One region of the Streptomyces coerulescens genome, then DNA from elsewhere that is predicted to be linked to it. Evidence: riboswitches for the same ligand, from Rfam matches in the RefSeq annotation. Region 1 holds a riboswitch; each other region holds the start of a gene.
What was found. Region 1 has a riboswitch for cobalamin ahead of ACFPQ9_RS05035 ((2Fe-2S) ferredoxin domain-containing protein). Riboswitches for the same ligand answer to the same signal wherever they lie in the genome.
Positions count from the first base shown of each region.

Region 1 (4,216 bases):
CGGGGCATGATCTCGGCCGCGGCCGCCTTGCGGACCGCTTCCTCCACGTCGGCCGAGTGCTGTGCGAGAAACTCTTCGATGGTTTCGTTTTCTTCGATCACGCGTCAATAAGAACACGGCCCGCTGACAATCCCCGCCCGCCGGGTGACCGCGAGATGGCATCGACGTGAATATGAGGGGCGGGTATCAGCAGGTCAGAAGCCTGAGCCGGCGTTTTTCTCAGCGCCCCACGGCGTAGCCCTGCATTCCCCGCGGATTCGCCGCGGCGGACAGGACGCCGGTCTCCGGGTCCCGCGCCACCGCGCACAGCCGGCCCTCCGACCAGGCGTCACCGACGGTCACCTCATGACCGCGCCGCCGTAGCTCCGCCACCACCGCGGGATCCGTCCGGGACTCCACGGTGACGCTGCCCGGCCGCATCCCGCGCGGATAGAAGGAGCCGGGGAAGCTGTCGTTGTGCCAGTTCGGGGCGTCGATCGCGCCCTGGAGGTCGAGGCCGCCGCGGACCCGGCCGCGCAGGGCGACCGCGAGGAGGAAGTGCAGCTGCCACTGGTCCTGCTGGTCCCCGCCGGGCGTGCCGAAAGCCATGACGGGCACCCCGTCGCGCAGGGCGACGGAGGGCGTGAGGGTGGTGCGGGGCCGCCGGCCCGGCGTCAGGGAGTTCGGCAGTCCCTCCTCCAGCCAGGTCATCTGTAGCCGGGTGCCGAGCGGGAAGCCCAGTTCGGGCACGACCGGGTTGGACTGGAGCCAGCCTCCGCTGGGGGTCGCCGCGATCATGTTGCCCCAGCGGTCGACGATGTCGAGGTGGCAGGTGTCGCCGCGGGTCCCGCCGTCGGCGGCGACGTCGGGCTCGCCCGGCACCGGGGACGTCGGGCGCTTGGCGACGGTCGGCTCCCCGATGCCCAGCACGTCGAAGCCGGGCTCCGCGTCGGCCACCACGCCCGCGTGCGCGCACAGGCGCGGGGTGCGTCCGCCGGGGCTGCCGGGCCGTAGCTCGTGGGAGGCCTTCTCGCCGACGAGCTCCCGCCGGGCGGCGTTGTACTCGTCCGACAGCAGCTCGGCCAGTGGCACCTCGGCCGCGTCGCCGTACCAGGCCTCCCGGTCGGCCATGGCCAGCTTGCAGCCCTCGATCAGCAGATGGACGTACTCGGCGGAGCCGTACCGCGGCAGCTCGGGCGGGAGCAGCGCGAGCTGCTGGAGGAGGACGGGGCCCTGACTCCAGGGGCCGGCCTTGCACACGGTCCAGCCGTTCCAGTCGTACGTCACGGGCGTCTCGTAGGTCGCGGACCAGCCGGTGAGGTCGGCGGCCGTGAGCGTGCCGGAGTGCCGCTCGCCGCTGGTGTCCATGGTCGGGCGCCCGGCCTGCCGTACCAGGGCCTCGGCGATGAAGCCGGAGCGCCACACCTCGCGGGCGGCCTCGATCTGCGCGACCCGGTCGCCGGCCCCCGAGACCTCGTCGAGCAGCCGCTTCCAGGTGGCGGCGAGGGCGGGATTGCGCAACAGCTCCCCGGGGCGGGGCGCCCTGCCGTCCGGCAGATACACCTCGGCCGACGACATCCATTCGGTCTCGAACAGTTCCCGCACGGTCTCCACGGTCTCGCCGACCCGTTCCACCGGCGCGTGCCCGTGTTCGGCGTATCCGATGGCGTACCGGAGCACCTCCGCGAGGGACCGGGTCCCGTGGTCCCGCAGCAGCAGCATCCAGGCGTCGAAGGCGCCGGGCACGGCGGCGGCCAGCGGCCCGGTCCCCGGCACCAGCTGGAGTCCGAGTTCCCGGTAGTGCGCGACGGTCGCCCCGGCCGGCGCCGGCCCCTGTCCGCACAGCACCCGCACCTCGCCGCCGGCCGGGGCGACGATGATCGGCACCTCTCCGGCCGGTCCGTTGAGGTGCGGCTCGACCACGTGCAGCACGAACGCGCCCGCCACGGCGGCGTCGTACGCGTTGCCCCCGCCCTCCAGCACGGCCATCGCGGACTGCGAGGCGAGCCAGTGGGTGGAGGACACCATGCCGAAGGTGCCCTGGAGGGTGGGACGTGTGGTGAACATCGGGTCTCTCACCTCGCTGTCGCGCGGATCGGTCCGTCCGATCTTCAGGCACTTACCGTTCAGGCTTCAACCTTGCCGTGTCTCGGGCCGCCCGGGGTGGGGTGAAGGTGTAGAGGGCGAGCACGTCGGGGCAGGGTGCGACGCCGGGGCCGCCGGCCCTGACCCAGGTGATGATGTCCTCGGTGGCGTCGGGGTCGTTGACGAGGCCGAGCCAGACGGGGCGGGCGCCGGACGCGCGGGCGGTGGCGGAGGGCTGGACGACGATGACGTTGGCGTGTTCGCACACGTCGAGGCAGTCGGAGACGCGCACGGGCACGTTCTCGGCGAGGCGCGCGGTCTGCTGCGCGTGATCGACGCCGGTCACCTTCGGGGTGCCGCAGCAGCAGTCCCGGCAGACGACGACACGGCACGGTGCGGGTTCGGTCGGCGCGGACGCCGATGAGGTGCGGGACGCGGGGCGGGACGGGAGCACGGGCATGCCTCGGGTGTCGGGGCTCGTACGCGGAGCCTGGCCTGTGGACGTCCGCGCCGCCGCGGCGGCGCGGAGGTGCCAGCAGGTCTTCGGACTCGGGTTCGTCCGGTCGGGGCGCCTTCCCGGTCTCCCAGTGGCTTCGCGTGCCCCGCCCGTCCCCCTCACCGCTGCGCGTCAGTTCCGGATTCGCACCGGATTCCCTGGCCTCGGATGTGGCTCGACTGGCCCGTCGAGGCTATCAACTCCGTACCCCGCTCAGGTCGTCTCGATCGCCGAGTCCCTCTGCGAGGAGTTCAAGGAGCCCCTCTACGCCCCTCCCCGCTGCTCCAGCGCATGGTCGAGGCGGGGTTGCAGGGCCGCAAGAGCGGCCGAGGGTTCCACACGTACGGCCGGGTAGGCTGATCCGTGCAGCTGGTTCGCCCCGTCCGCCAGGCGGGGTGTCGTAAGAGGGAACCCGGTGGGAATCCGGGACTGCCCCGCAGCGGTGAGCGGGAACGACCGCCGTCATCAGCACTGAGCCCGACGTACCGGGCCTGGGAAGCGACGGCCAGTAGGTGTCCTCACGAGGTGAGGACGTGCCCGCGAGTCCGAAGACCTGCCAACTGCCCGTGCGCGAACCACTCGTGCGCGGACATCCCGGTGACCTCGAGGGCGGGTCGGCGTACCTGACCGAGCGGACGGCCCTGCGGCCGCTGCCGTCCGGTCCGTCGCCCCTTCGCGCTCTCGTCCCGTCGCCGGGATCTCAGGGATTCATCTCGCGAAGGAGATCTCCGTGACCACCAAGCCCGCAGCCGCGGCAGCACGGGCCACCGTGTACGGCTACCCCCGCCAGGGCCCGGACCGGGAACTGAAGAAGGCGATCGAGGGCTACTGGAAGGGCCGTGTCACCGCCGAAGCCCTCCGTACCACCGCCGCCGGACTGCGCCGCGTCAACTGGCGCCGGCTCGCCGACGCCGGCATCCACGAGGTGCCGACCGGCGACTTCTCGTACTACGACCACGTCCTGGACACCACCGTCGCCGTCGGTGCGATCCCCGAGCGGCATCGCGTCGCCGTCGAGACCGACGCCCTGGACGGCTACTTCGCCATGGCCCGCGGCACGCAGGACGTCGCGCCGCTGGAGATGACGAAGTGGTTCGACACCAACTACCACTATCTCGTGCCCGAGTTGGGCCCGGACACCGTCTTCACGGCGGACTCCACCAAGCAGGTCGCCGAGCTGAAGGAGGCCCTGGCACTGGGCCTGGCCGCCCGGCCGGTCCTGGTCGGCCCGGTCACCTACCTGCTGCTCGCCAAGCCGGCGCCCGGGGCCGCCGCGGACTTCGAACCGCTCACCCTGCTGGACCGGCTGCTGCCGGTGTACGCGCGGATCCTGGCCGACCTGCGCGCGGCGGGCGCCGAATGGGTCCAGCTGGACGAGCCGGCTCTCGTCCAGGACCGCAGCCCGGCCGAACTGAACGCCGCCGGGCGCGCCTACCGTGACCTCGGCGACCGCACCGACCGGCCGAGGCTGCTGGTCGCCTCGTACTTCGACCGGCTCGGCGAGGCGCTGCCCGTGCTGGCCAAGGCGCCGGTCGAGGGGCTGGCGCTGGACTTCACCGAGGCCGCGGGCGCCAACCTCCAGGCGCTCGCCTCGGTGGGCGGGCTGCCCGGGAAGCGGCTGGTGGCCGGTGTCGTCAACGGCCGCAACGTCTGGGT
Region 1 covers NZ_JBHSKM010000002.1:787,055-791,270, forward strand. Annotated here, with positions in the region: gene ACFPQ9_RS05025 (inositol monophosphatase family protein) at 1-101, opposite strand, end outside; gene ACFPQ9_RS05030 (gamma-glutamyltransferase family protein) at 220-2,046, opposite strand; gene ACFPQ9_RS05035 ((2Fe-2S) ferredoxin domain-containing protein) at 2,099-2,524, opposite strand; cobalamin riboswitch at 2,582-2,759, opposite strand; cobalamin riboswitch at 2,914-3,135, shown strand; gene metE (5-methyltetrahydropteroyltriglutamate--homocysteine S-methyltransferase) at 3,291-4,216, shown strand, end outside.

Region 2 (4,216 bases), on a different contig from region 1:
CGGAACGGCAGGACGCCGTACGTCTGTCGTCCGGTGAGCCCGTGCAGCATGTCGAGCCCCGGCTCCAGGAGGCTGACATCCCCCCGGAACTTGTTGACGAGGAACCCTGCGATCAGTTCCTGGTCCTCGGGCGAGAGCAGGGCGACGGTCCCGAAGAAGGAGGCGAAGACACCGCCGCGGTCGATGTCGCCGACGACGAGCACCGGCAGCCCGGCATTGCGGGCGATGCCCATGTTGACGATGTCGGTCCGCCGCAGATTGATCTCGGCCGGAGAGCCGGCCCCCTCACAGATCACCGCGTCATACGTGCCCCGCAACTCGGCGAGACACTCCAGCACCGTCCCGAGCAACTGCTGCTGCCGCCCGCCGTGGTACCCGCGCGCACTCAGCTCACCCACCGGCCTGCCCAGCAGCACGACCTGACTGCTCTGCTCCCCGCCCGGCTTGAGCAGCACGGGGTTCATCAGCGCGGTCGGCTCGACGCGGCACGCCTGGGCCTGCATGGCCTGCGCCCGCCCGATCTCGGCGCCCTCGCGCGTCACGAACGAGTTCAGGGACATGTTCTGCGCCTTGAACGGCGCGACCTTCACCCCCTGCCGCACCAGCCACCGGCAGATCCCGGCGGTCACGACGCTCTTGCCGGCGTCGGAGGTGGTGCCGGCGACAAGAAGGCCACCGCCCGTCATGAGGTACGTCCCTTCGCGATACGGCGCGCGGCGACGCATACGCCGAGCGCAAGCCAACTGACGCGCTTGGACAGCCGTACGGCCCGTTCGACGTCGTGGACGCCCACGGCCCGTCCGTTCCCGTTCAGTACGGGCCGGTGCTCGACCCGGCCGCCGTAGGAGAGGGTCCCGCCCAGCCGCACCCCGAGGGCTCCCGCGAACGAGGCCTCGACGGGCCCGGCGTTGGGGCTCGGGTGTGCGGCGGCATCGGCACGCCAGGCCCGCACCGCACCCCGGGGGTCGTCTCCGGCGAGGGTGGCGAGTACGGCCGTCAGGCGCGCCCCGGGCCAGCCGGCCACGTCGTCGAGCCGGGCCGAAGCCCAGCCGTAGCGCAGATACTTGGGCGACCTGTGCCCGACCATGGCGTCGAGCGTGTTCACGGCTCGGAAGCCGAGCAGTCCGGGCACCCCGCCGACGGCCCCCCACACGAGGGCCCCCACGACCGCGTCGGAAGTGTTCTCGGCGACGGACTCGACGACCGCCCGTGCGACCCCGTCCGCGTCCAGCGCCTGCGGATCCCGGCCGCACAGATGCGGCAGCCGCGCCCGCGCCCCCTCGACGTCGCCTGCCTCCAGGGCCCGCCCGACGGCACGGGCCTCCCGGGCGAGCGAAGTGCCCCCGACGACCGCCCAGGTGGCGGCGCCGGTCAGCGCGAGTGAGGCGGCCGGAGAGGTACGGACGACACGGGCGGCGACGGCACCCAGGGCCACGGCGCCACCGGCGCACACGGCGGTGTGCAGAGCGCCGCGTGCGCGGTCGTCGCGCCACAACACTCGTTCCACGGCGGCCGCGGCCCGTCCGAACGCGGCGACCGGATGCCCGCGGCGGGGGTCGCCGAGCAGCAGATCACCGAGGAGCCCGGCGGCGGCGCCGTACGCGAAGACGCGATCGGCTCGCATCGGGGTCAGCCGACCGTGAGGTCAGACGTGGGTCTGGTACTACGTGTCGATCGGCAGGCGAGCATCGCGTTGTGTCCTCACTCAGGGTGTCCGCGCCCTGGTTCGACGAGACCGGCGGCGAGAGTTCCTGGCTCCCGGGGATTGCTACCCCGGTGACAGTGGCGGGACCGCGCCGGATTCTCACCGGCTTCCTCTTCTGCCGTCGTACTTGGCCCCGGAAGTCCACCACGGGGTTCCGAGGGGCGTCAACTTGCCGTTGACCTGCGGTGGGGGAGTGTGCAGAACCCCACACCGCCGACCGAACGCGCCCGTTCACACCCCTTCGTCATCGCGCGCTCACCCACACGAGGTGACTCCGGGCGTGTGCCTTGCGGGCATCGTGCGCGACGCCCTGCAATACGGGATCGGAGCTGACACCGCCGAGGGGGAGGGCGCGGGCCGTGGGGTATGTGGGCGAGATGCTGCTGGACGGTGGGCAGGTCGTGTTGCTGGAGGTGGCGGGGGACGGGCCGGCGGGCGTCCAGCGGGTCTCCCGCGGCGGTGTGGTCGCGGGAGCGGCCGAGACACTCCAACAGGCCCTCAACCGGGTGCGCCCAGCCCTCGGCGCGGTCGTCGACGGAGCCCGGGGACTGCCGGCCCCGCCGGAATCGGTGACCGTCGAGTTCGGGATCACCCTCAGCGCCGAGGCCGGAGTCGTGGTGGCGCGTGGCTCGACCGAGGCCCACTTCACCGTGAGCATGGAGTGGACGAACACCGTCGAACCGGATGTTCCGGGGCAGCGTGATGGCGCCCGCTGACGACGAACTCCCGCGGAGCATCGCACGGTTCTGGGGCGATGACGGCCGGGTCACCGGCTGCGGCTTCCTGATCGCGGAGCGGACGCTGTGCACCTGCGCCCATGTCGTGGCGGACGCGCTGGGCGTGGACGTGGCTGAGCCGGCACCGCCGGCCGCCTCCGTGACCGTCGACTTCCCGCTCATGGCGCCGCCCTCGGCCCAGATGCGGGCCACGGTCACCCACTGGCGTGCGGTCACCGAGGACGGGGCCGGCGACATCGCCCTGCTGTCCCTCGCGGAGCCCGTCCCGGGCACCGCCCCGGTGCGCTTCGCCGGTGGTACGGCCATGTGGGACCACCCGTTCCGGGTGCTCGGCTTCCCACGGCGGACCGATGACCACGGCGTCTGGGTGTGCGGCCGACTCCGCGCGCCCGTCGGCAAGGGATGGACCTCCATGGAGGCCCAGGAGACGCCGCACGGCCCGGCGATCGGACAGGGCTTCAGCGGAGCGCCCGTGTGGGACATCGAACAGGGCGGTGTGGTCGGTATGACCGTGGCCGCCGATGTCGGCTCCGGTGCGCGCACCGCGTACCTCATTCCCAGCGCCCTGTTGCTCGGCCTGGAACCGGGCCTGCGGTGCTGTCCGTTCCGAGGCCTGGAACCCTTCCGTGAACAGGACGCCGACCTCTTCTTCGCCCGCCGCGACGACAGCGAACGCATCGCCGCGGCGGTCCTGGCCCATGCCTTCGTCCCGGTGGCCGGTGCGTCCGGGGTGGGCAAGTCGTCACTCGTACGGGCCGGTGTACTGCCGTTGCTGCGCGCGGCGGGCCTGACCGTGACGGACTTCGTCGGCCAGCCGGAGACCGATCCGGTACGGACGCTGGCGGCGGCGCTCGGTGGACAGTTCCCCGGGACACGGCACCTGGCGGGGCAACTGGACGCCGCCGCGGACACCGCCCGCGGCAGGAGCACGGCCGTACTGCTCGGTGCCCGTCTGCTGGAGGAAGCCGGACCCCGAGGACATGTGATCCTTCTCGACCAGTTCGAGGAGACGGTCGGGGCACGCCCCGCCGAAGCCCGTGCCCTGCTGGACGTCCTGCTGCCGATGACCCGAGCCGTCCACTCGGCCGGGCGCCGCCTGCGCATCCTGGCCACCCTGCGCTCGGCCTCCCTGGAAGAACTGGTCACCGACGGCCGGGCGGAGGCACTGAGCGGCACCCTTCAGATGCTCGCGCCCATGACTCCCGCCCAGCTCGACGAGGTGGTGCGGCTCCCCGTCGACGCGGTCCCCGGCGTGGAGTTCGAACCGGGTCTGGCGGAGCTGATCGTCCTTGACGCGGGCGGCGAGACGGGCGCTCTGCCCCTGGTGGAGTTCGCGCTCGCCGAGCTGTGGGAGCGGCGGACGCGGGGCCGCCTCACCCATGCCGCGTACCGGGAGATCGGCCGGGTCGACGGGGCGCTGTCCCGCTATGCCGACCAGCAGGTGGCCCAGGTCTGCAAGGCTCCGGGCGGCCCCGACGAGGCCGTGGCCCGCCGTCTGTTCGAACGCCTCGCCCGGCCCGTCAAGGGCAAGGAGTACGCCCGGGTGGCCCGCGCGTTCGACCATCTCCCGCCCGAACTCCGCACCGCCGCCCAGGCACTGGCCGCGACCCGCCTCGTGGTCGTCGCCCGCGACAGCTCTGGCCGGGAGACGGTGGCCCTGGCCCACGAGGCGCTGGTGCGGCAGTGGCCGACCTTGCGGAAGTGGCTGGATGACTCAAGGGATTTCATCGTCTGGCTGGAGAGGCTGCGCGCACGGATGCGGGAGTGGGAGGAG
Region 2 covers NZ_JBHSKM010000007.1:457,841-462,056, forward strand. Annotated here, with positions in the region: gene ACFPQ9_RS13960 (cobyric acid synthase) at 1-686, opposite strand, end outside; gene ACFPQ9_RS13965 (cobalamin biosynthesis protein) at 683-1,624, opposite strand; cobalamin riboswitch at 1,724-1,869, opposite strand; gene ACFPQ9_RS13970 (CU044_2847 family protein) at 2,065-2,421, shown strand; gene ACFPQ9_RS13975 (nSTAND1 domain-containing NTPase) at 2,390-4,216, shown strand, end outside.
Region 2: another riboswitch for cobalamin. It lies ahead of ACFPQ9_RS13965 (cobalamin biosynthesis protein); the one in region 1 lies ahead of ACFPQ9_RS05035 ((2Fe-2S) ferredoxin domain-containing protein).

Region 3 (4,216 bases), on a different contig from region 1:
AGAGGGCGGCGGCCAGTGACGCGGCGAGCACCGGGCCGAGGAAGCGCAGGAAGGTATCGAATCCGTCGTTGCCCTTCCGCCACTTCTCGAAGCCGGTCGTATGACCCGCGATCACGATGTACAGGCCCTCCACGACCCACGCGAGCACGGCCAGCGCGGCCACGGTCCAGATGACCCGGGTGACATTGGTGTAGGTGAACCACCGGCGCCACTTCTTGGGGCGGGCGGTGCCACCACGGGCCTCCAGGCGGATCGCCATCCTGTGCCGGTGGCCCACGAATCCGTGTCTGACCCGGTCGGCCGCCCGCCTCGGAGCCAGCGTCGCCATCGGCGCGTTGCGCGGCCGCTTCTTGCCGGGCGGGCTGCCGACGACCCTCGTCATCGTTCGTCTCCTTCCGAGAACAGCTCTCGAAACGGAGCGGCCGCGGGGCGCCGACACCTATCTCCATGGAAGCACTCCCGGAACTCCCCGCAACCCGGCGGCCCTCGGCGGAAAACCCCGGGCCCGCCCGCCCGGCCGTCCGGCAGACTCGGGCCCATGGACATCGCGATCCGGCCGGCGGAACCCGGCGAGTTCGACGCGCTCGGCGAGATCACCGCCCGGGCCTATCTCCACGACGGGCTCCTCGACTTCGGTGAGGGCGACGAGTACCTCGGCGAGCTCAGGGCCGTGGCCAAGCGCGCGGCGGCCGCCGAGGTGCTCGTGGCCGTCGCGGACGGCCGGCTGCTGGGCGGGGTGACCTTCGTGCCGAGCGGCGGCCCCATGGCCGACATCGCGCGCTCCGACGAGGCCGAGATCCGGATGCTGGCCGTCGACCGGGCGGGCCGTGGACGCGGCGCCGGCGAGGCCCTCGTCCGCGCCTGCGTGGACCGCGCCCGGGGCACGGAGGGCTGCGTACGGATCGTCCTGTCGACCCAGCGCACCATGCACGGCGCCCACCGCATCTACGAACGGCTGGGTTTCGTTCGCACACCCGAGCGGGACTGGAATCCGATCCCGCAGCTCGTCGACATCACTCTCCTCACTTATGAGTTGACGCTCTGAAACCAGCGCGACACAACATCTGGGGGTGGCGTGGCGGGTGAGCACAAGATGTATGCTCATGCTCGCTGTCGCCGCAGGGGAATCCGGTGTGAATCCGGAACTGTCCCGCAACGGTGTACTTGTGCATGTCTGTTCCCGAACGTCTGCACAGGAGTCAGTCCGAGGACCTGCCGACAGCGCGCCCGGCCGACCCGGCCGGTGCGCCCTGACGTCCGGGCCTCGTGGAATGGGCCGGTGGACGCGACGCCGCGTGCGCTCGTGTGCTGCCCCCTGCCCTCCGCAAGGCCCCCGTGCCGAGCGAGGGAGAGCCCCACGTGACCATCGCGCCAGCCGAACCGGCTTCAGCAGCGGTCGAGCAGGAGAACGACGGTCCCGGTGCCGCGCTGCTGCGGACCCTGACCGAGCTGACCGCCGACCTCCCCGACGCCGACCCCGGCCGGGTCGCCGCCGCCGCGCTGCGCGGCCGGTCCGCCCGGGCCGACGAGGCGGAGCTGCGCGAGTTGGCCACCGAGGCGGCGGCCGGTCTCATCTCCGAGGACCCCGCCTACAGCAGGCTCGCCGCCCGGCTGCTGACCATCTCCATCGCCGCCGAGGCCGCCTCGCAGGGGGTGACGTCCTTCACCGAGTCGGTCGCCGTCGGGCATCGGGAGGGGCTCATCGCCGACCGGACCGCCGAGTTCGTGCGGATCCACGCGGCCCGCCTGGACGTGCTCGTCGACACCGCCGCCGACGACCGCTTCGGCTACTTCGGCCTGCGCACCCTGCACAGCCGCTACCTGCTCCGGCACCCGATCACCCGTCGCGTGATCGAGACGCCGCAGCACTTCATGCTCCGGGTCGCCGCCGGTCTCGCCGAGGACGACAGCGTCCGCGCGCTGGACGAAGTCGCCGCGCTCTACGGGCTGATGAGCCGCCTCGACTATCTGCCGTCCTCCCCCACACTCTTCAACTCCGGCACCCGGCACCCCCAGATGTCGTCCTGCTATCTCCTCGACTCCCCGATCGACGAGCTGGACTCCATCTACGACCGCTACCACCAGGTCGCCCGCCTCTCGAAGCACGCCGGCGGCATCGGCCTGTCGTACAGCCGCATCCGCTCGCGCGGGTCCCTGATCCGCGGCACCAACGGGCACTCCAACGGCATCGTCCCGTTCCTGAAGACCCTGGACGCCTCCGTCGCCGCCGTGAACCAGGGCGGCCGGCGCAAGGGAGCGGCCGCGGTCTACCTGGAGACCTGGCACTCCGACATCGAGGAGTTCCTGGAGCTGCGGGACAACACCGGTGAGGACGCCCGCCGTACGCACAACCTGAACCTCGCGCACTGGATCCCGGACGAGTTCATGCGCCGGGTCGACGCCGACGGTGAGTGGTCCCTGTTCTCCCCCGCCGACGTTCCGGAGCTCGTCGACCTGTGGGGCGAGGAGTTCGACGCGGCCTACCGCGAGGCCGAGGAGCGCGGCCTCGCGCGCAGGACCATCCCGGCCCGCGATCTGTACGGCCGCATGATGCGTACCCTCGCGCAGACCGGCAACGGCTGGATGACCTTCAAGGACGCCGCCAACCGCACCGCCAACCAGACGGCCGTGCCGGGCCATGTCGTGCACTCCTCCAACCTGTGCACGGAGATCCTGGAGGTCACCGACGACGGTGAGACCGCGGTCTGCAACCTGGGTTCGGTCAACCTCGGCGCCTTCGTGAGCAACGGGGAGATCGACTGGGAGCGCCTGGACGAGACGGTCCGCACGGCCGTCACCTTCCTCGACCGGGTCGTCGACATCAACTTCTACCCGACCGAGCAGGCGGGCCGGTCCAACGCCAAGTGGCGGCCGGTGGGCCTGGGCGCGATGGGCCTGCAGGACGTCTTCTTCAAACTGCGGCTGCCGTTCGACTCGGCCGAGGCGAAGCAGCTCTCCACGCGTATCGCCGAGCGCATCATGCTCGCCGCGTACGAGGCGTCCGCCGACCTCGCCGAGCGCAGCGGCCCGTTGCCGGCCTGGGAGAAGACCCGTACGGCCAGGGGTGTCCTGCACCCCGACCATTTCGCGAGCGTTCGCCTGACCTGGCCGGAGCGCTGGGCCGCGCTGCGCGACCGTATCGCCACCACCGGCATGCGCAACTCGCTGCTGCTGGCCATCGCGCCCACCGCCACCATCGCGTCCATCGCCGGTGTCTACGAGTGCATCGAGCCGCAGGTCTCCAACCTGTTCAAGCGCGAGACGCTGTCCGGCGAGTTCCTCCAGGTCAACTCCTACCTGGTGCAGGATCTGAAGAAACTCGGCGTCTGGGACGCCCGCACCCGTGAGGCGCTGCGCGAGTCGGGCGGCTCGGTGCAGGACTTCGCCTGGATCCCGGCCGACGTACGGGCGCTGTACCGCACGGCGTGGGAGATCCCGCAGCGCGGGCTGATCGACATGGCCGCCGCCCGGACCCCGTTCCTGGACCAGTCGCAGTCCCTGAACCTGTTCCTGGAGACGCCGACCATCGGCAAGCTCTCCTCGATGTACGCGTACGCCTGGAAGTCGGGTCTGAAGACGACGTACTACCTGCGCTCGCGCCCGGCGACCCGCATCGCCCGTGCCGCCCAGGCCACCATCCCCGTACAGCAGCCGACGCCCGAAGACGCCGTCGCCTGCTCCCTTGAGAACCCCGAGTCCTGCGAGGCCTGCCAGTAATGACCGCCCGAAACGCCAACCTGCTCGACCCGGGCTTCGAGCTCACCCTGCGCCCCATGCGCTACCCGGACTTCTACGAGCGCTACCGGGACGCCATCAAGAACACCTGGACCGTGGAGGAGGTCGACCTCCACTCGGACGTCGCCGACCTCGCGAAGCTGTCCGAGGGCGAGCAGCACATGATCGGCCGGCTGGTCGCGTTCTTCGCCACGGGCGACTCGATCGTGGCGAACAACCTGGTGCTGACGCTGTACAAGCACATCAACTCCCCGGAGGCGCGCCTGTATCTGTCGCGCCAGCTGTTCGAGGAGGCCGTGCACGTCCAGTTCTATCTGACGCTGCTGGACACCTATCTGCCCGACCCGGAGGACCGTGCGGCGGCCTTCGACGCCGTCGAGAACATCCCCTCGATCCGCGAGAAGGCCGAGTTCTGCTTCAAGTGGATCAACGAGGTCGAGAAGCTGGAGAGCCTGCAGACCCGGGCCGACCGGCGCCGCTT
Region 3 covers NZ_JBHSKM010000001.1:239,740-243,955, forward strand. Annotated here, with positions in the region: gene ACFPQ9_RS01050 (NACHT domain-containing protein) at 1-382, opposite strand, end outside; gene ACFPQ9_RS01055 (GNAT family N-acetyltransferase) at 539-1,045, shown strand; cobalamin riboswitch at 1,098-1,234, shown strand; gene ACFPQ9_RS01060 (ribonucleoside-diphosphate reductase subunit alpha) at 1,360-3,717, shown strand; gene ACFPQ9_RS01065 (ribonucleotide-diphosphate reductase subunit beta) at 3,717-4,216, shown strand, end outside.
Region 3: another riboswitch for cobalamin. It lies ahead of ACFPQ9_RS01060 (ribonucleoside-diphosphate reductase subunit alpha); the one in region 1 lies ahead of ACFPQ9_RS05035 ((2Fe-2S) ferredoxin domain-containing protein).